3 regions of the Fructilactobacillus fructivorans genome follow, and region 3 is predicted to be linked to each of the others. Evidence: predicted binding sites of a transcription regulator. Region 3 holds the regulator's gene; each other region holds the start of a gene.
The links. Region 3 encodes Rex, which represses fermentation and respiration genes when NADH is low (regulators of the CRP and FNR family bind a similar motif). Its sites were predicted from a motif close to TTGTGAANTANTTCACAA; they were not measured.
Positions count from the first base shown of each region.

Region 1: a site for Rex is predicted at 4,473-4,490, ahead of LfDm3_RS03070 (NAD(P)-dependent alcohol dehydrogenase). Genes of this name have one in related genera too.
Region 2: a site for Rex is predicted at 4,065-4,082, ahead of adhE (bifunctional acetaldehyde-CoA/alcohol dehydrogenase). Genes of this name have one in related genera too.

Region 1 is NZ_JOJZ01000013.1:11,824-19,070, forward strand. It holds gene LfDm3_RS03045 (GNAT family N-acetyltransferase) at 1-441, shown strand, start outside; gene LfDm3_RS03050 (ArgE/DapE family deacylase) at 593-1,723, shown strand; gene fba (class II fructose-1,6-bisphosphate aldolase) at 1,772-2,650, opposite strand; gene LfDm3_RS03060 (5' nucleotidase, NT5C type) at 2,662-3,273, opposite strand; gene thiD (bifunctional hydroxymethylpyrimidine kinase/phosphomethylpyrimidine kinase) at 3,360-4,160, opposite strand; gene LfDm3_RS06970 (hypothetical protein) at 4,271-4,393, shown strand; gene LfDm3_RS03070 (NAD(P)-dependent alcohol dehydrogenase) at 4,607-5,707, shown strand; tRNA gene LfDm3_RS03075 (tRNA-Asn) at 5,836-5,909, shown strand; gene LfDm3_RS03080 (hypothetical protein) at 5,947-6,387, opposite strand; gene LfDm3_RS03085 (ribonuclease H family protein) at 6,490-7,164, shown strand; gene LfDm3_RS03090 (sugar O-acetyltransferase) at 7,207-7,247, shown strand, end outside.
Region 2 is NZ_JOJZ01000024.1:134,716-141,962, forward strand. It holds gene LfDm3_RS06405 (malolactic enzyme) at 1-362, opposite strand, end outside; gene LfDm3_RS06410 (LysR family transcriptional regulator) at 484-1,374, shown strand; gene adhE (bifunctional acetaldehyde-CoA/alcohol dehydrogenase) at 1,424-4,042, opposite strand; gene LfDm3_RS06420 (HAD-IC family P-type ATPase) at 4,269-6,620, opposite strand; gene LfDm3_RS06425 (Hsp20/alpha crystallin family protein) at 6,775-7,197, opposite strand.
Region 3 is NZ_JOJZ01000019.1:168,115-175,361, reverse strand. It holds gene rsmI (16S rRNA (cytidine(1402)-2'-O)-methyltransferase) at 1-421, shown strand, start outside; gene LfDm3_RS04600 (acyl-[acyl-carrier-protein] thioesterase) at 432-1,199, shown strand; gene tsaB (tRNA (adenosine(37)-N6)-threonylcarbamoyltransferase complex dimerization subunit type 1 TsaB) at 1,201-1,926, shown strand; gene rimI (ribosomal protein S18-alanine N-acetyltransferase) at 1,910-2,506, shown strand; gene tsaD (tRNA (adenosine(37)-N6)-threonylcarbamoyltransferase complex transferase subunit TsaD) at 2,525-3,553, shown strand; gene LfDm3_RS04580 (redox-sensing transcriptional repressor Rex) at 3,705-4,340, shown strand; gene groES (co-chaperone GroES) at 4,485-4,769, shown strand; gene groL (chaperonin GroEL) at 4,802-6,427, shown strand; gene LfDm3_RS04565 (APC family permease) at 6,579-7,247, shown strand, end outside.

The DNA of each region.
Region 1 (7,247 bases), on a different contig from region 3:
ACCTATCAAAAAGATACTGCAAAATCAGAGCTTCAGACGTATCTGGATCGGGAGTACAATGTGAGCCAGATTCAAAAACAGTTAGATGATCCGAATTGTCAATTTTACGTCTGTATCGTTGATCGACAGGTTGCTAGTTACATGAAATTGAATTTAGGTAATAAACAAACGGAAGCTTTTCCAACCGCAAGTGTCGAAGTTGAAAAATTGTACATTTACCCGGAATTCAAACGGCTTGGACTAGGAACTAAGTTTCTAAAGAAAGCTGAAAGGGTCGCAAAGCAGGCGGAAGCTAAAATGCTCTGGATCGGTGTCTGGGAAGAAAATGAAAAGGCAATTAAGTTTTATCGGAAACTGGGCTTTAAATATTTAAAAACCCATGAATTTAGACTTGGGAGTGAGATTCAACGTGATTTGATTCTAGCAAAGCGGATTCAATAAGATTTAAAATGTAATTTTTAAATAGAACGGGTGACAAACATGCAAAAAGCAGACAAACTGAACATTTTAAGGGATTTAGTCGAAATTAACACCGTTAATTAACACCGTTAATGGTAATGAAGTTAAGGCTGCCGAGTATCTCCAATCACTTTTGAAGCGGTATGGAATTGACGGTCAATTAATCGACCTTGGAAACCATCAAGCTAATTTAGTGGTGGAATACGGAAACGGACAAAAACCAGTTTTAGCGGTAAGTGGACACATGGATACGGTGGCCGTGAATGAAGAAATGTGGAACACCAATCCGTTTGAAATTGTAATTAAGGACGATGTCATGACGGGAAGCGGGGTAACCGACATGAAAGGTGGTCTGGCTGCCATCGTGATTGCCCTAATTGAAATAAAAGAAGCAGACGTTAAGATTGACGGAACAATCCGGATCCTGATTACAGCTGGTGAAGAAGTGGGAATGAATGGCTCACATAGTCTTCAATCACAAGGGTACATGGATGATGTAGATGCTTTGTTAATTACTGAACCAACTGGTTATCGGATTGTGCGTGCCAATAAGGGTGAAGTTGATTTCTTGGTTACTTCAACTGGGAAAGAGGCACATAGTTCACGACCTAACTTAGGGATTAATGCGATCCAAAACCTGATGGATGTTCTAGAGGAAGTGAAGCAAGTCATTTCTACGAGAGCTGAGCAAAATGCCAGTGAGGTTTTGGGACAAACCACCTATACTGTTGATGTATTTAACGGAGGAATTCAAATTAATGCCATCCCAGGCTCTGCTAAAGCGGCGATTAATACTCGGATTGTGCCAAACTATGATAATCAGCAGGTCATCGATGACTTTAACCAGATAGTTGATGATTTTAACCAAACCCATGACGGGGAAATTAATCTCGAGATTTTGATGAATATTGCGCCAGTGGTTGCGAAACCAGATTCTAAGTTGATTAAGGAACTTTTAGCTATTGCAACTCCATACATGAAGAAGATGAAGTACAGTTCTGATGAAGTCAAGATGGGCCAAGAGATGATGGTTAAGCAGGGATTTAATCCCTTTGCAACGGATCAGATTACGGTAATGAGTGCAGCAGGTGGAACCGACGCCTCTGAGCTTTTATCCCAAAAATTAAACGGTGCTAATTATGCTGTGTTTGGCCCAGGGAATCCAATGAAGATGCACCAAAATAATGAATCAGCGTCCCTACAAATGTGGTTAGACTTCATTGAAATTTATAAGAAACTTTTTAGTCAGTACTTTGTTAATTAGATAAAAAAATCGTCTTGAAGGTTGACCTTCAAGACGATTTTTATTTAATTAAGCTTTATTTTCTGATCCAAAGACCTTAATTCGATCAAGGCACATCTCTTTAAGTGCGTTTGTTCCAGCCTTTAAGAAAATCCGTGGATCATAGTTTTTACCCTCAAGATCTTTATCAGAGTGAACGTAGTCTCGCATGGCCTGATGAAAGGCTAGTTGACCCTCCGTGTTGACGTTGATCTTGGAAATTCCAAGTTGGATTGCTTTTCTGATTTGATCATCAGGAATACCGGAACCACCGTGTAGGACCAACGGTAACTGTTTACCGGTTTGGTTATAGATGGCTTGATCAATTTTTTTTAGGTGATCAAAGTTTAAGCCCTTCCAGTCCTTAGGATATTTTCCGTGAATGTTACCGATTCCGACTGCTAGCATGTCGACTCCAGTCTCAGCCATTTTAACGGCTGAGTCGACGGGGGCAATTTCACCGTCAGCAATCACACCATCTTCTTCACCACCAATGGTGCCAACTTCAGCTTCGACACTAACATCCTCAGCGTGGGCTAATTTAACAAGTGTTTTGGTCTTGTCGAGGTTCTCGTCCAAGGGAAGAGCAGAGCCATCAAACATGATGGAAGTGAACTTAATTCCCAAAGTCTTAATGGCGTCGTAAAAGGTACCATGGTCAAGATGAATTGAAACAGGGACGGTGATGTTTAAGGCGTGGTACATGTCCACAATCAAGTCATAAACTAATCGGAAACTCCCCATGTAGTTAGCGGCTCCAGAAGTCGCTTGGATAATTACAGGTGACTTGGCTTCTTCGGCTGCTTCAAGAATGGCTCTAGCCCATTCCAAGTTATTAACGTTGAATGCTGGAACGGCGTAGTGTTCTTTTCGGGCCTTATCTAACATTTCAGTACTGTTTGTAATCATTTTCTTCTCCTTTATTCCCAATTTTCCTTTTTAAACGTACTTACATTCCCGTGAATGACGTACTTGGGATTCTGATTAGATTTTTTTACGGCAGTTTTTATGTCACTTGTTTGTTGACTGTTTTGGGCAATGTCAATTAAGAAAGGAACTAGATCATCCTTCCAAGTGAGACGTTTGTCGAATCCATACTGAATCCAGACGCTATTAGTCTTGGGATCATTCCACGAACTTGCCCCATGATAAGGACGATCATCGATCAAAATTCCACCAACATAGTGAACTAATCCCTTATCGTGGGTCATTGTTATTTTTTTATAAAATGGACTGTTTTTCTCAGCTCCAAAAAAATGCTGAATCCACGCTACTTTATCCTGCCAGGCACTTGGATTACTCCAGGGAGCAGTGGTCAAGATGTATAGATCATAGTAGTCAGCTAATTTATTGACACTTTCGATGGCATCTTCAGTTGGATCTAAGTCCCGAAAAATTCCAGGGATCCGATCTGGTCGTGCTCCCGTTGGGAGTGATTTTGCTCTTTGATTAAGGACCGGAATGGTGTTAACCAACACGTTGTCCATGTCGAGAAATAATTTGATGGATTCTTTTTTATTGTTTGACTGCATGTCGAAACTGATTCTCCTATACTAATAAGGTAAAATAAATGAACTTATAATAATGTTTAAAACATATCTTTTACCATTATAGTCAATTATCTTGCCCAGTGGTTAATTGGACCATACTTGTGGCCAACCTGGATTTCATCTTCGATTGCACCGTCAACGTACTGCTTGGCAATCTTAATGGAATCGGCAACGGTGTGACCCTTAGCTAGTTCAGCGGTGATTCCAGCTGAAAGGGTATCACCAGTTCCGTTTTTACGATCGGTAGTGAAGTAAGGGCCATTTAAGTTAAAGTGCTGACCATCTTCTAACAAAACGTAGTCAGAAACCTTTGTTTGACTAGGATCGTCATGGCGACCCTTCACAATGACGTTGCTAGCGCCCATGTCTTGCATGGCTTTAGCTGATTTAGCCATGAAATCAGGATCATCAACATCGAGTCCAGTAAGCTTTTGTGCTTCAAAGAAGTTGGGTGTTAAAACGGTTGCCATCGGTACTAATTCATTTTTCATGGCATCGAAAGCGTCTTCTTCAAGCAACATGGTTCCAAACTTGGTAGTAATTACTGGATCAACCACTAGTGGACCAAAGTCGTATAGCTGATAGTCTTTTACCACCGTATTGATAATGTTGGCATCAGAGAGCATCCCAGTCTTAGCGGCTAAGATATGAAAGTCATCACCTAGATCTTTGAATTCTTGATCAATAAAACTAGTTGGCATGTTGACACTATCATGAATTCCATAGGAGTTCCCTGACACACATGCTGTAATAATTGAAGCACCGTACACACGACGAGCAAAGAAAGTTTCTAAGTCTGCCTGAATTCCAGCGCTGCCATCACTATCACTGCCGGCAATTGTTACTGCTTGCGGATAATCTTTAGTCATTTTTGAGTCCCCATTTCCACTTTAATTTGATTTTTACCTGTTCCATGTATTATAATACTAAGAGCTGATGTATTTAAGAGTTTAGACTTAATTGGAAGGAGTTTTTCATCATGAGAATTTGTCATCCAAATGGTGTCCAAGGTCGTCGTCCGATCGACACTAAAAAACGTAAAGCAAAACAAAAAGAAGTAGCAGATTTACAAAAATTTTTGAAGCAAAAACCTGCTAAATAATTTAACTAATTAACTTTTACTAGACATCTGATGGTCGGTTTTCCGATCGTTAGGGTCTATTTTTTTACGAACATTTTCTTTGATAACTATTGCACAAGATGTGATAATGAGGGTGAAAAATAGAAGGAACGGGATGATACCAATGGGCGCGAGTAACGGTTAGCTCAAAGTTATTTTCATGAATCAACGATTATGTAGAGGAGACTTAAAATTATGACTGACGTAAGTATTCCAAACTATGATAAAAATAATATGCCAAAGACCACGAAGAGTGCGGTCTTAGAGAAAGTGTTCGACATTGACATGAAGGACACCAAACTAAAAGAAATGGGTCCAACTGACGTTTTGATTAAAGTGGTAGCGGTTGGAATTTGTGGTTCCGATGTTCATTACTATGACCAGGGTCATATTGGTAACTTTGTGGTTAAGAAACCACTGATTTTGGGCCATGAGAGTTCCGGTGTTATTGTTGCTGTTGGCGATAAAGTTACTAAGTTCAAACGTGGTGATCGGGTTGCCATGGAACCTGGTGTTCCATGCGGTCACTGTGAAGCTTGTCGAACTGGTCACTACAACCTTTGCCCGAACATGCAGTTTATGGCAACGCCACCCGTTAATGGTGATTTAACTCAATTTATCGTTTATCCTCAAGACTTTGTTTACCCAATTCCTGAAAATGTCTCATATGAAGAAGCTACTTTGAACGAACCATTGTCAGTTGGTGTTCATGCTACGCAAAAATTAGGTGTAGATGTTGGTTCATCAGTTCTGATTTCCGGAATGGGTCCCATTGGTTTACTGGCAATTCTGGCCGCTAAAGCCCATGGAGCTGATCAGATCATTGTTAGTGATGCTGAGCAATCACGATTGGACGTTGCAAAAAAGTTAGGAGCCACTAACGCGGTTAACATTAAGAATGCTGATGTTCTTGATACCGTTAAAACCCTTACCAACGGGGTTGGAGTTGACTATGCCATTGAAGCTTCTGGAACGGTTCCTGGTGAACAAACTTCCCTGCATGCCCTAAAACGGGGCGGAAAGGTTGCTTACATTGGAGTTCCAACGACTGACCAAACTCCACTGGACGTTCCGTTTATGACCGATCATGAAACTACGATCATGGGGATCTTTAGATACTGTAATAATTATCAAACTGGTTTGAAGATTTTAGCTAAGAATACAAAACTGGTTGATAATTTGTTAACTAACTTCTATCCATTGGATCAAACTAAGGCAGCACTTGAAAAGTCCAGAACCGATAAAAGTAATTCAATTAAGGTCATTATTTATCCAAATGAACAACTGAGAAAATAGCGCCATAAGTGGATTCTGCAATGGGTAATTGCAGAGTCCACTTTTTTTGCAAAATAATTTGCTAAATTAGTAGACAAACTATTAAGACCTGTGTATACTTGTGAACAACAAATTAAGTATTTCATTATTGCTGTGTAGTTCAGTTGGTAGAAACGCTTCACTGTTAATGAAGATGTCGCTGGTTCGAGCCCAGCCACAGCAGCTATTTAAAAACCACAATTAGGATTGTGGTTTTTAAATTAATGCTTCTTACCTTTTTTAGCTTTTTTAGGTTTACGCTTTTTAGGTTTTGACATTTGTCTCAGTTGATCTTTCATGCCTTCAATTTCTTTTGCATGCTCCTGTTTCCATTCTTTGAATGATGATCCTGAATCAGAATCGGCGGGTTTAAGACCGGTATCTAACCAGAATAATGCTTCTGATAGACTAGGGAAATTGTGCAACCAAAGCGTTTGACCATTCTCAGAATCGAAAGCAACGTATGAGCGAGAGCGCCGCTTTAAGAAGGTATGCTTTCTAATCTTGAACGCTTCTCTTTTTCTAGTTAAAAAGTAATCTGGTAAAATGTATTTACCGGGAGTCATTAACTTTGGAAAACGTTCATTCTTTTGAGCATGACGGTCTTTGAGCATTGCTAACGCTTGATCAACTGTAATTAATTTTGCAGCTATATCGGCCATTGTATGAATCCCCTCCTACATATTATTTTCGCATAAATATTACAAAATGCAAAATGATATGACTAAATGTAAGAATTAATTAAGAATTTGAATGGAGTAAAAATGGGAAAGACAAAGAAGTATTACGCAGTCAGACGAGGGCGTCATCCTGGAATTTACCCGACCTGGGATTTGGCCAAAGCTCAAATCGACGGATATTCAGGGGCGCAGTATAAAAGCTTTCAAACCAAAAGGGAAGCAAGTGCGTACTTGTATAATGAACAAGCACCAATCACAGAAACAGAGGGGAGTCACACCCAACGTCCTGAGATTATTGTCTTTACCGATGGTGGGTCACGAAATCATGGTAATGTCGCTGGTGGTCACGTTAAGTCCAACGATAAAGCAGCCTGGGCGTACCTCATTGACGCTCCAACGGGTCAACACGTTGACTCTGGTGGGGAATATGGGGTCACTAACAATCGGATGGAAATCATGGCACTCGTGAGGGCCCTTCAGTGGCTATCTGAGCACCAACTAAATCATGCTGGCATTGGTGTAGTCAGTGATTCCAGATACGTTTTAAACGCAATTACAAAGCATTGGATTGATGGCTGGAAAAAGCGAGGCTGGAAACGCAGTGGTGGTGAACTGAAAAATAAGGAGCTTTGGCAACAGCTTGACGAACTTTTACATCAGTTTTCCAACATCCAGTTTGGTTGGACGAAGGGTCACGCCACTAACAAGGGAAACGTCTTTGTTGACGAGAAATTGAATCAGACTATGGACAAAATGTAAATTTGCTTAATAATAAAGATGAAACCCCAAAGGAGTGATTCAATGACAAGTGAGAGAGAAAAGATGACAAATGGTGAACCGTA
Region 2 (7,247 bases), on a different contig from region 3:
TCATCGTGATCGATTGATAAGAAGGCTGCGTTTTGTGGATTAACATACAATCGTGAGTAGTTTTCGATTGAATCCGCAATCGTTGGATCGTAGACAACGGGCATGAATTCCGTTACATGTTTAGCAAACGTAGCGTAGAATAAAACTCGATTTTCATTGAAAATACTCATTAAGTAGACTCGTTTGTCGAGATCACTACTTTTGTGTTGGTATTCGTCATAAACATTTTCAACCTGTTCGTCTAGGGTTTGAACGTTTGGAGGAAGCATCCCAACTAGTCCTAATGTTTTTCGTTCGTCTTCAGTAAATGCGGTTCCCTTATTGATAAAGGGATTATTCAATATTTCTTCACCTTTAACCATATTTTAAGACTCCTTTTTGTAGTAAAATGGTTCTTAATTGATTCTTTTAAATATTAAGTCATGCTTAAAAATATAGTCAAACGCCAATTATTCATAAATTTAATTTATATGAGGATAGTATATGAAGCTAAAAGATTTAATGTACTTTAACAAGTTAGCAGAGCTCAAAAACTACACCGACGTTTCGCAGTACTACGACGTGAAGCAGCCAACCGTTACCATGGCAATCAAGCGGCTCGAAAATAACTTTAACGTCGAACTGGTTAACCGTAACCAGTCCCACCACAACGTCAAGTTAACCAATGCCGGGCTAAGACTAGAGGAACACGTTAAGATCATTTCTGACCAGGTCAACGAAATCGAGCAGGAGATGGGCAGTGCCAACGACCATGTGATTCGCTTCGGATTACCACCAATCATTGGCAACTACTATTTCCCCAAATTGGCCAGCGAATTACTTTCCCTCGGCATCCTAAATGACATGGACAATTCTGAAAGTGGTTCTCAGAAACTCTTAAGTGAACTAAAAGACGGCCACATTGATTTGGCCTTGCTTGGTTCAAGTGCGCCCCTTGAAAGTAGTGAGATCAGCTCCAGAATCCTGACCTCTGATACCTTTAAAATTGTGGTTAATCCCAAATCACACTTGGCCGGAATGAAGTCAGTTCGTTTTGCAAATTTAAAGAATGAAGAATTCGTCGGTTTATCCGACGATTTTGTTCACACCAAGGTTTTTTCTGACATGTGTGACCTTCACTCCATTCACCCCAACATCAAGTACCACACTTCAGATATTGAGTTAGCTAAGCAGTTAGTCTCCGAAAACGTGGGAATCACCTTTCTGGTCAGCAATGCCATTAAGTCAACCGATCCCCTCATCTCAGTCCCGATTAACGATGCCAGTTTACCCCCATTTTACGTTTCCATGGCGTATCGAAAGAGTCACGTCCTATCACCGAAAGAAAAAGAACTCATTAACGTCTTAACGAAATCGATCACACAAAAAAAGTAGGAATTCCATTTGGAATTCCTACTTTTTCTTTCTTAATGTAGCTTGTTAGTTAAACTTCTTTGTCGGTTTGTGTCTCAACTCCAACCCCTTCGTATTCATCAAGAATCATCTTCTTGAGGTCTGCGATTAGTGGTTCCTTCGGGTTAGCAGTTGTACATTGATCAGAGTATGCCAGTTCAGCAAGGTGGTCAGCAGCGGCTTCAAGCTCTGCCTTACTTACCCCTTGGGACTTCAGATCTAACTCAACCCCAACGGAGTGAGCTAATTCGATGAAGCGATGAACCAAGGCTTCCTTTAATTCTTCATTGGAGTTACCTGGGAGACCTAAGTATCTTGCGATGGTAGCGTAGTCGTCATCAGCTCTAAATGATTCGTACTTAGGCCAAGTAGCGATCTTCTTAGGCTTCTTGAAGTTGTATCTGATGACATGTGGCAAAGTAATGGCGATGGCAAGTCCGTGGGTAATCCCGAATTGACCCCCAATTTTATGAGCAATTGAGTGGGTAATTCCAAGAAAGGCGTTCGCAAATGCCATTCCGGCAATGGTAGAAGCCGTGTGCATCTTGTCTCTGGCTTCCATGTTGCCATTGTATGAGTCAGTCAGGTTATCAAAAATCATCTTGATTGCTTGTAGTGACAATGGACGAGTGTAGTCAGAGGCCATGGTTGATACGTATGACTCAATGGCATGAGTCAAAGCATCAAGACCTGAAGCGGCAATGGTACCCTTTGGAACCGTCTTAACAAATTGTGGATCAACAATGGCAACATCTGGTGTCAAAGCGTAATCAGCAAGTGGGTATTTCACGTGCAACTTCGAATCAGTAATAACTGAGAATGGAGTTACTTCTGAACCAGTTCCAGAGGTACTTGGAATGGCAACCATTTGTGATTTTTCGGGTTTGTTGTAACGGTAAGCCCGCTTTCTGATATCCAAGAACTTCTGCTTTGCACCGAAGAAATCAGTTTCAGGGCTTTCGTAAATCAACCACATCATCTTAGCGGCATCAAGTGGTGATCCACCACCTAAGGCAATGATGGTATCAGGTTTGAAGGCGTTCATTTGAGTAACACCAGCATTTACCATGTCGGTCGTTGGTTCACCATGGATATCGTCAAAGATGTAGTATTGAACGTCATCTTGTCTACGGTTCAATTCATCTAAGACCTTATCAACGTAGTGATATTTAACCATGGAAGGACTAGTAACGATGAAGGCCTTCTTGATACCTGGCATATCGTGTAAGTAACGAACTGAGTTCTTTTCGAAGTAAATTCGAGGTAATTTAATCCATTGCATATTATTTCTTCTCTTTGCGATAGTTTTAATGTTCAACAAGTCATAATCAGTAACGTTATGGGAAATTGAGTTTTTACCCCATGATCCAGTTCCAAGAGTAAGCGATGGAGTCATGTTGTTGTACAAGTTACCAACTCCGGCAAGTCCGGCTGGAGAGTTAACGATGACACGAGAAGCCTTAACGGCTACTCCAAAGTCAACGGCCAGTTGATCATCTGAAGTCTGAATGGCTGCGGTATGACCTAAACCACCGTAGTTCAATAATTCAGCACAAATTCTGAAGGCATCCTTGTGGTCCTTTGATTTGTAAACTGAGAGCACTGGTGACAACTTTTCACCAGACATTGGATACTTGGGACCAATACCGGTCATTTCAACGGCTAGAACCTGAGTGTCCTTTGGAATCTTAATCTTGGCCATGTCAGCGATTTGTTGCGCTGTGGCACCAGCGATTGGACCCTTTACACTAAGACGCTTGCTATCAAACATGGCGTCCGTTAACTTTTGCTTTTCGTTTTCGGGAACAAAGTAAACACGGTTTAATTCAAGTTGTTCCTTTACGTCCTTGTAGATGTCAGCGTCAATGACGGCACTGTTCTCAGTGGCACAGATCATCCCGTTATCAAAGGTTTTTGATAACACAATGTCATTAACGGCTCGGGGAATGTTAGCGGTCTTTTCAACGTAGACAGGACCATTACCAGGACCAACACCTAAAGCTGGCTTTCCAGCTGAGTAAGCGGCCTTAACAAGTCCAGGACCACCAGTAGCAAGGGTAATATCAACTCCAGGATTTTGGATTAAAGCGTTCGTAGCTTCACGACTTGGCTTTTCGATCCATTGAATGGCATCCTTAGGAGCACCAGCCTTAACGGCAGCATCTCTTACAATCCGTGCAGCTTCAATTGAGGATTGAAGGGCTTGGGGATGCAAACTAAAGATGATGGCGTTTCTAGTCTTCATTGAAATGATTGCTTTAAATAAAGTCGTTGAGGTTGGGTTGGTAACTGGTGTAATTCCAGCGATCACACCAAGGGGCTCAGCAACTTTAATCAAGTCATTTTCAGAATCTTCTGAGATGATTCCAACGGTCTTATCATTACGAATGTCGTGCCAAATTTCTTCAGTTGCGAACAAGTTCTTGATAGCCTTGTCTTCTTCAACTCCACGTCCAGTTTCTTCGTACGCCATTTTGGCAAGCTTTTGGTGGGCGTTTACACCTGCAAGAACCATAGCGTGAGTAATCTTATCAACCTTATCTTGGTCGAAGTTACTCATCTCGTCTACGGCAATGCGAGCTTTTTGAACTTTTGCATCAATATTCTTTTCGATCTCGTCAACATTGGGTTGTTGCTTTGCATCTGTCATATTTCCAGCCTCCAACATTTTCTTGTTATTTCTTTCACATTTAATATCTTATCATCATCTTTTTTAAAAAGCAATGGTTCGTTGTTATTTTTTTTCACTTATTATTCTGGCGGTGGTCTAACTCTTAAAAAGTAAGTAATTGAGTTTAAAGATGCTATTGTTACGAAATACACTAGCAGGCGTTAAAAAACAGGTAATCCTCAGCAAGGATTACCTGTTTTAATAATTATTTATTGAAAAATTGGTGTCGGATGAGATTGACACATTTCTGAATTCCTACAAACGAGAAGTCCGTTGTAAGTGCCAAAAGGAGTCCAATTCCGCCCACTGACCAGGTAAAGATCGTGACCAGTGAAAAGATTTTACCCAAGAAGATGAAGACCGACAGGAATAACGTCATACTTAAAATCACGATGAGCAGTTTGTAGCGGTTAAATGGTCGACAAACCATTATGAGCGCTAGCCAGCAAATGACTCCCGTAATCAAAACGCTTAAGGACGACGTAATCGAAGTATAGAGTCCGAGGATGTCGCCAATCACCCCAATTACCAGGATGTAAAACACGACACTCAATGCAGCTGGCAAAGAAATCTCATAAATGTTGGAAACAAATTTGTCCTTTAGAGCCCGGTAGTTTGGTTCGAGCGCTAGTAAGAACGATGGAATTCCTACCATTAAGTCATTAATTGGTGTCAGTTGAATTGGCTGAAACGGATAGTTTCTGGCAAAAAACAAGAAAATCACGCTTAACATAACAGAGAACATGGTCTTGATCAGGTACAGACAGGCAATGCTGTCAATGTTGTTGATGACCCTACGTCCCTCGTTTAGGACTTTAATGAGGGCATCAAAGTTGGAATCGATAATGACGAAATCGGCAATACTTTTAACACTCTCAGATCCAGAGGCCATCGCAATGCCACAGTCAGACTGTTTTAAGGCCAACAGATCGTTGACCCCATCACCAGTCATGGCAACCGTCCGTCCATTTTCCTGCAACGCCTTAATGAGACGCTGTTTTTGATCGGGCTTAACCCGACCAAAGACCACGTACTTTTTAACCAGGTCCTGATAGTTGGCATCGTCACCAACGGTGGTCATGTCTACGTAGTCAGAATAGTTTCGAATTCCAACCCGTTTGGCAATGCTTGAGACCGTCACCGGATCATCTCCGGAAATAACCTTCAAGTCCACTCCCTGATTGTAAAAGTACTGAAGCGTATCTGAAGCGTTGGGACGAATCACATCCGTAATCAGAATCAGGGCAATCAATTCACTTCCTGAGATCCTGTCTTCATTTAATTGATCAACCTTGGCCAAAGCAATCACCCGGAAGCCTTGTTCCGCGTAGTGTTGGACTTCTTTTTGTTGCTGATCGTTTAAATTAAGAATAAATTGAGGGGCACCAAAGACATACTTACCCTTGTCATCTAACTCGGCCCCACTCCACTTTCGCGCGGAGGAGAACGGCACAATCTTGGTTGCTGAGTATGGATGATCCGTAAAGTGATCTTTTAAGGCAGACGCCGTTTCGTTATTATCATCAATCTCGTTTACAAGAGATCCCATAATGGCCGCGATCTGTTGATCATCATAATGAGGAGCTTCCTTAATTAACTTGTTGAACTTTAATTCACCACTGGTAATCGTCCCGGTCTTGTCCAAACAAATAGTGTTGACCCGGGCAAGCGTCTCAATGGAAGATAAATCCCGAACGAGCACCCGCTTCTTAGCTAGATGATAAGCAGAAATGGCCAGCGTCACTGAGGTTAAAAGAACGAGTCCCTCTGGGATCATCCCGATCATCGCAGCCACGGTTCCAAGAATGGCGTTATTAACGCTCACCCCGTGCATCAAACGAGAGACAAAGAGGGCAATCCCCAATGGAATAATGATAATCGTCAAAATTTTAATGATTTTTTTGATTAATGAAATCAGGACACTGTTCTTACTCTTATCGGTTTTAGCCTGATTTGTAATCGTGTTGACGAAGGTCTCATCACCAACCTTGGTGGCCAGCATAAAAGCTTTTCCACTGACCAAAAAACTTCCGGAGGTGACTTGGTCCCCGTCATTTTTCTCAATTGGACTGGATTCACCAGTAATCTGGGACTCGTCGACTTCGATTCCCTTGGTTTCTTTGATTACACCATCGACGGGAACCTGGTCACCGCGATCCAACTCAATGATGTCACCCAATACGATCTGATCGGGTTGAATTAATTCATTTTCACCATTTCGTCTAACTTTCACTTTACTTTGAGACAGTAAAGCCATTTTGTCAACTTGACGCTTCGAACGAATCTCCTGGAAGATTCCGATTGCGGTGTTAGCTATGGCAATCACCAGGAACAGCATGTTGATATAGCTGCCGGTGTAAAAGACCAGGATACCTAATACCACGTTAATTACGTTAAATAATGTAAACACGTTTTCAACTAAAATCTGTTTCACTGATTTGGTCAATGGCTTGGGTTCCGTGTTTTTATAGCCGTCGTCAACCTGCCTTTTTACTTCAGCGGTCGTCAGTCCCTCACTGGGGTTGACGTCATCGATATTAATCTGATCATCTGCCATAGTTCCACCTCCAATATTAATTAATTCATTTCTAATCTAATTAATATTGTATAAGAAGGCATTCGATTTTGCACCACTAATGAAAGAGTTTTAAAAAGAGTTAAAAAAGAGACGATCCAAATGGGTCGTCTCCTAAAATTCGATTTAAATTTGATTATTCAATTTCAACGTGATGATTCTGGGTCTCTTCATCTTGTGACTTTGGAAGTGTAATGGTTAATACACCGCCGTCGTAGTCAGCTGAGATCTTCTTTTCATCAACGCCAGGAATATAGAATGAACGGTTAACGTCACTTGATGAACGTTCTCTGCTTAGGATACGTCCGTAGTCACCCTTGTTTTCTTTATCAATGTCATGAATTGCATGAACAGTTAAAGTGTCATTGTCGTAACTAATGTCGATATCGCTCTTCTTGAATCCAGGTAGTTCTGCTTTTACAACGTATTCATCATTTTTATCTAAAACATCGGTTTTCATTTTATTGTTTCCGGCAACTGAATTTAATAAACTTTTACCAAAGTCGCCGAAAAAGTCATCCATTGGATCGTAATTTGTTTTTCTTACATCGTTTGCCATAACTAAAACCTCTTTTATTTTTTATTTGCTAATCTCTTAGCACCTTCTAT
Region 3 (7,247 bases):
ACAAGTGGATGAGTTGGAAATTTTAGCACAAGCATATCCGACCTTGATTTTTTATGAAGCGCCACACCGATTGAAAAAGACGTTAATAAACATGCAGAAAGTGTTTGGTAACCGACAAGCAACTTTAGCAAGAGAACTTACCAAAAAATTCGAAGAATACGTGCGTGGTGGAATTGATGATTTGGTAGACTGGTCTAAGGAGAATGAAATCCGGGGTGAATTTGTGATTCTGATCGCTGGTAATCCCAATGGTTTTAAAATCATGAAGCCAGATGAAAATAAGGCTCAATTATCGGTTGAAGAGCAGATTGACCAATTGATTAGTAATGGTGATAAGCCCAATGCTGCAATCAAGAAAGTAGCTAAGCAAAATGGGTTAGTACGCCAGGATGTCTATAATCAATACCATCACTTAGAATAAGAGGAAGAAAATGACTGGAGATATTTTTTCTGAAAATCATGAAGTTGAATACTATGAGACTAACCTTTTAGGTAACATGACCTTATCCATGCTAACTGATGTGATTATCATGATTTCACAAGATCAAGCCACTGCACTTGGAGTAGGGACTCAGTATGTCATTGAACATGGGGTTACATGGGTGGTAGCTCAAACCGATATGGATATCACTCGTTTACCGAGGGTTCATGAGAAGGTTCAAGTGCAAACGAGGGGATCATCATATACAAAGTACTTTGCATATCGTGAGTTCTGGGTAAGAGATATGGATGGAAATGAATTAGTTCATGTTGGTAGCCTATGGGTCATGATGGATATTCAATCGAGAAAAATGGTGAAGTTGGATGAAGCCATGGTCATCCCTTATCACTGTGATCGAGTCAGAAGAATTCAACGGTTAAACAAGATTCCGAAGATTCATGATGAACATGATATTATGCAAACCGAGTATCACGTTCGTTTTACTGATATTGATTGGAATTCTCATGTTAATAATGCTAAATACATAGGATGGATGGTAGACGTCTTGCCTTATGATTTTCTGGCTTCTCATGTGCCAACGGAAGTAAGCATCAAATATGAAGACGAAGTTACGTACGGAGATCCCGTGTTAAGTCGAGGTAAGTTCATCAATACCGATAATCAAATTCAAACTGTTCATGATATTTCAGTTAATGGAAGTACTAAATCGATTGCTGAAGTGAAATGGAAAAAGTTGGATAAAAAAGGAAGCAAATAACATGCATGTTTTAGCAATTGATACCTCTAATCAACCACTAACAGTGGCCGTTCTTGATGATGAACGGGTCTTGGCAACGACTACCATGACTACGCATCGAAAGCATGCGGAATATTTAATGCCCATTGTTGAGAAACTGGTTAAGTATGCCAAATTAACTCCCCAGGATTTAGATCGAGTTGTTATAAGTAATGGACCAGGGTCTTACACCGGAATTAGGATTGCCACTACGGTGGGGAAGGTGTTAGCAGATACTTTAAACATTGATTTAGTTGGTATTTCAAGTTTAATGGCACTTGCCCTAAACGTTCAAAAGGAACATCAGCTGGTGGTTCCGCTTTTTGATGGTAGAAATGATAATTTGTTTACAGGATTGTATCGGACTTCTCAAAGTGGTCCCGAGGTTGTGATTGAAGATCAACACATCAATTTTGATAAGTGGTTACAGAAGCTTGACGAATTTAATGAACCAATCATCTTCGTTGGAAGTGATGTTGATCATTTTGTGGATCGTTTGAAATCACATTTTGGAACGAATTTTAAGAGCTTAACCGGAATTGATAATTTACCACAAGCTGCCAAGATCGGGGTTTATGGAGAAAAGCAGGACCCGGTTTCCAACATTAATAATTTTAATCCTAATTATCTTCGTTTAACTAAAGCACAAGCCGACTGGCAAAAGTTGAACCCTGGGAGGGAAAACGAGTCCTATGTTGAGAAAAATTGAATCATGGTTAAAAAAGAATTTGAAGAAAAAAGAAGAAGCCAAAATTCAACGAGGACTTCAGATTCAAAACCACATTGTGGATATTAACGGAACTGATTACTATTTTGGGAAGGGTTCTATTACCGACATTCCTGATATTGTGAACGTTGAAGAAGAAGTTTATGATAAAAAGGCTGCTTGGGATCGAGAACGTTTTTTAAATGATTTAAAAAAACATAAAAATAGTTTATACATGGTGATTCGTAAAGCGGATGAATTGATTGCGTTTGTTGGGTGTTACATTTCACGTGATAGTAAAAACTGTCACGTTGAAAACATCGCCGTGTTACCAAAGTTTCAGAATCGTGGTCTTGGCTATTTCTTATTAACGATGGTAATTAGAAGAGCACGATTAATGAAATTACGAAGTGTCTCAGTTGAGACTCGCCTAAGTAATATTAAGGCGCAAGATTTAAATCGTGATCTTGGGTTTATTCAAGTTGGAATTGATCCGGATTACTATAACGATGGTGAAGATGCCGTAGTAATGAAATTAGATCTATCTAAGCAAAAAGTAGCCCCAAATAATTTTGGAAGATAGTTAGAAACGGTGAGTGAGATGCAAGAAAACAGTATGATTTTGTCATTTGAAAGTAGTTGTGATGAAACAAGTGTGGCCGTCATAAAAAACGGGAATAAAATTTTATCCAATGTTGTTGCAACTCAAATTAAGAGTCATCAAAGATTTGGCGGAGTGGTTCCCGAGGTAGCTAGTCGACATCATATTGAAGAAATTACCATTTGTATCAATGATGCTTTACAGCGAGCTAACGTTACATACGATGATTTAACCGCAGTCGCTGTGACATATGGTCCTGGACTTGTTGGTGCTCTTTTGATCGGAGTTACAGCTGCTAAGGTGGTTGCCTGGGCACATAATCTGCCACTAATTCCGATTAATCACATTGCGGGGCATATTTACGCAACTAACTTTGTTAAACCAATTACTTTTCCAGCCATGGCACTCGTTGTTTCTGGTGGTCATACCGAGCTAGTTTGGATGCCCAAGGAAGGTAAGTTCGAAATCATTGGTGAAACAAGGGATGATGCTGCTGGTGAAGCATTTGATAAAATTGGACGAGTACTAGGAATTAATTATCCAGCTGGTCCTACCGTCGATGCTATGGCACAAAAGGGTAAGGATACATTTGCCTTTCCACGTGCTATGGAAGCAGATGATAATTATGATTTTAGTTTTAGCGGATTAAAAAGTGCTTTTATTAATACGGTTCATCATGCCGATCAGATTGGAAAGACTCTAAATAAGAACGATTTAGCGGCCAGTTTTGAAGCCGCTGTGGTGGATGTCTTGGCAGAAAAATCACAAAGTGCACTTGAAAAATATCCTGCCAAAGAGTTCATTTTAGCTGGTGGAGTAGCAGCCAATCATGGGATTAGAGAACGACTGGCTTCAGTCGCAAGTAAGGAAAATGTCGAATTTGTTAAAGCACCATTAAAGTTATGTGGTGATAATGCAGCTATGATAGGTGCCGCTGCGGCGGCAATGCAGCACCATCAGGAAGCTGGCAAAGCTTCGTTAAATGCTGATCCTGGATTAGAATTTGAATGGGCTCCAAATGAGAATTAAATCGTTAATAACAAATTAAAAAATTAATTTGTCCTACGTTGTCGGGCTTTTCAGACGCTTTCATTTTTATATTATTTCACAAACAATTTCTTTATGGTAGAATTGGTCTTGTGACTTATTAATCTCGACAATAATAATAGGAGATTTAGAAATGGCTGAGACAAAAATTCCGCGAGCAACCGCAAAACGATTGCCGCTTTACTACCGTTATTTAAATATTTTACATGACGGTGGTAAGAAACGAATATCATCAAATGAATTAGCCGACGCGATTCAGGTGGATTCTGCCACCATTCGTCGTGACTTTTCATATTTTGGTGCCCTTGGTAAACGGGGTTACGGATACGACGTAGATAGTTTACTAGAGTTCTTTAAGAAGATCCTGAACCAAGACCAACTTACCAATGTAGCTTTAATCGGTGTTGGTAATTTGGGACACGCTCTTTTGAATTTTAACTTTCATATGGATAGTAATATTCGGATCTCTGCTGCTTTTGATGTTAACCCTAAAAACGTTAATACCATTCAGGGTGGAGTTCCTATTTATCCAATGGATCAGTTGGTTAAACAACTGAAAGATCAACAAATCAGTGTTGTGATTCTTACGGTACCTGGTAAAGTTGCTCAGCAGGTTGCAGATCAAGTGGCTAAGGCTGGGGTCAAGGGAATCTTAAACTTTACTTCGGTTCGACTATCGGTTCCAAAAGAAATCAGAGTTCATAATGTTGATTTAACCAATGAACTACAAACATTGATTTATTTTATTGATCATTATGATAAAGATTAAGCATCCAATTTTGGATGCTTTTTTGTTTTTACTGGGCAAAGTTCTTGCAATAATTTGAAAAAAATAATATATTAAGAATGTAAGTTAGCACTTGATAAGTGCAAGTGCTAAAATTTAACAAAGATATTCATTGGAGGGATTAACGTGTTAGAACCATTAGGAGATCGCGTAATTGTCGAAGTGCAAGAACCAGAAGAAAAAAATGTCGGTGGAATTGTTTTAGCAAACAACGCTAAAGAAAAACCACAGATGGGTAAAGTTGTCGCTGTTGGCGCAGGTCGAGTTCTTGATAACGGACAAAAAGTTGCCCCTTCTGTTAAAGAAGACGACATGGTAATGTTTGATAAATATGCAGGTACAAAGGTTGAATACGATGGTACTCCATACCTTGTAATGCATGAAAAAGATTTACTTGCAATCGTTAAATAATTAAAAAAATAAATTAATATGAGGTGATAATCATGGCTAAAGAGATTAAATTTTCTGAAAATGCTAGAAATTCAATGTTAAATGGTGTTGACAAATTAGCTGACACTGTAAAAACAACGATGGGTCCTAAGGGACGTAACGTTGTTCTAGAAGAAAAAGCTGGAGATCCAACCATTACAAATGATGGTGTTACAATTGCTAAATCAATTGACCTTCCAGATCACTTTGAAAACATGGGTGCAAAATTAGTATCTGAAGTTGCTTCAAAGACTAATGATGTTGCCGGTGATGGTACTACTACTGCTACTGTTCTTGCTCAAGCAATTGTCAAGGAAGGTATGAAGAACGTTACTGCTGGTGCTAACCCAGTTGGTGTTCGTCAAGGAATTGAAAAAGCTACTAGAACAGCCGTTGACAGTCTTCACAAGATGAGCCATCAAGTAACTAGCAAAGATGATATTGCTCAAATCGCTTCAATTTCATCTGCCAACGAAAAAGTTGGTAACTTGATTGCTGACGCAATGGAAAAAGTTGGTAATGATGGTGTTATTACTATTGAAGAATCACGTGGTGTTGACACTAGCCTAGACGTTGTTGAAGGAATGGAATTTGATCGTGGATACATGTCACAATACATGGTTACCGACCAAGAAAAAATGGAAGCTAACTTAGATAATCCCTACATTCTAATTACTGACAAGAAAATTAATAATATCCAAGACATTTTGCCATTACTTCAATCAGTCGTTCAACAAGGTCGTTCACTATTGATCATTGCTGATGACATTGGTGGTGAAGCACTTCCAACCCTTGTTTTGAACAAAATGCGTGGAACATTTAACGTAGTTGCTGTTAAAGCTCCTGGCTTTGGTGACCGTCGTAAGGAACAATTACAAGATATCGCTACTTTGACTGGTGGTACTGTAATTACTTCTGATCTTGGCTTAGATCTAAAAGACACTACTATTGATCAATTAGGTCAAGCTAACAAAGTTAACGTTACTAAAGACAACACTACTATTGTTGAAGGTAAGGGTAGCAAAGAAGCAATCGACAAACGAATCGATGAAATCAAACAACAAATTGATGCCACTGATTCTGACTTTGACCGTGACAAGTTGAAGGAACGTTTGGCTAAGTTGGCAGGTGGAGTTGCTGTTATCAAAGTTGGTGCAGCTACTGAAACCGAACTTAAAGAACGTAAATACAGAATTGAAGATGCTCTAAATGCTACGAGAGCTGCCGTTGAAGAGGGATTTGTTCCCGGCGGTGGTACTGCATATGTCAACATCTTAAAGGACGTTGCTAAGATCCCTGCTGAAGGTGACGAAGCAACCGGAATCAACATCGTTGTTAAAGCACTTGAAGCTCCTGTAAGACAGATTGCTGAAAATGCTGGTGTCGATGGTTCAGTTATCGTTGATCATTTGAAAGATGAAAAACCAGGAGTTGGTTACAACGCTTTAACTGGTAAGTACGAAGACATGATCAACGCTGGAGTTGTTGACCCAACCAAGGTAAGTCGTTCAGCACTTCAAAACGCTGCATCTGTTTCAGCTCTTCTATTGACTACTGAAGCCGTTGTTGCCGAACAACCAAAAAATGATAATGATCAACCAGCCGCTCCACAACAACCTGGAATGGGTGGAATGATGTAATCAAAGTTTGATTAAAAAAAGAGTCCGTATGGACTCTTTTTTTATTCTCAATTATGATGAATTATCTAGGTTAATGTAGTACAATTGCATTTGACTTTAAAATTAAGGATTTATTAAGTTAAATATGACATATTAAAGGAGTATGGATTAAATGTGGCGGTATTTAAAAAGACTAATTATTGGACGTCCGCTTAAAACAACGGAAGGCTCTGGTCAGTCTCTTACTAAGTTCAAAGGCTTAGCCTTATTATCATCGGATGCTTTGTCATCAGTTGCTTATGGTACTGAACAGATCACTGCAGTTTTGATTACTTTATCAACTGCAGCTTTGATGTATCAAATGTGGGTTGCACTACTAGTATTAGTTCTGTTAGCCGCGATCACATTGTCTTATCGACAGATCATTTATGCTTATCCTTCAGGTGGAGGGGCATATGTAGTTGCTAGAACTAACTGGGGTGATACAGCTGGTCTAGTGGCAGGTGGCTCACTACTAGTTGATTACATGCTGACGGTTGCTGTTTCAACTACATCAGGAACTGAAGCGATTACTTCAGCCATTCCTGCGTTGTACAATTATCAGATTCCAATTGCCATCTTAATTGTTGTGTTTATCATGATTTTGAATCTGCGGGGAATGCATGATTCCGCATCTTTCTTGGTTATTCCAGTGTACTTATTCATCGTGATGATTATCATTTTAATCATTGTCGGTGCTTACAATATTTTAACTAATAAAATTACTTATCATGCTTATGCACCATTAAATGCTTCCGTTAAGGGAATGACCCTAGTTCTATTCTTTAAGGCGTTCTCATCT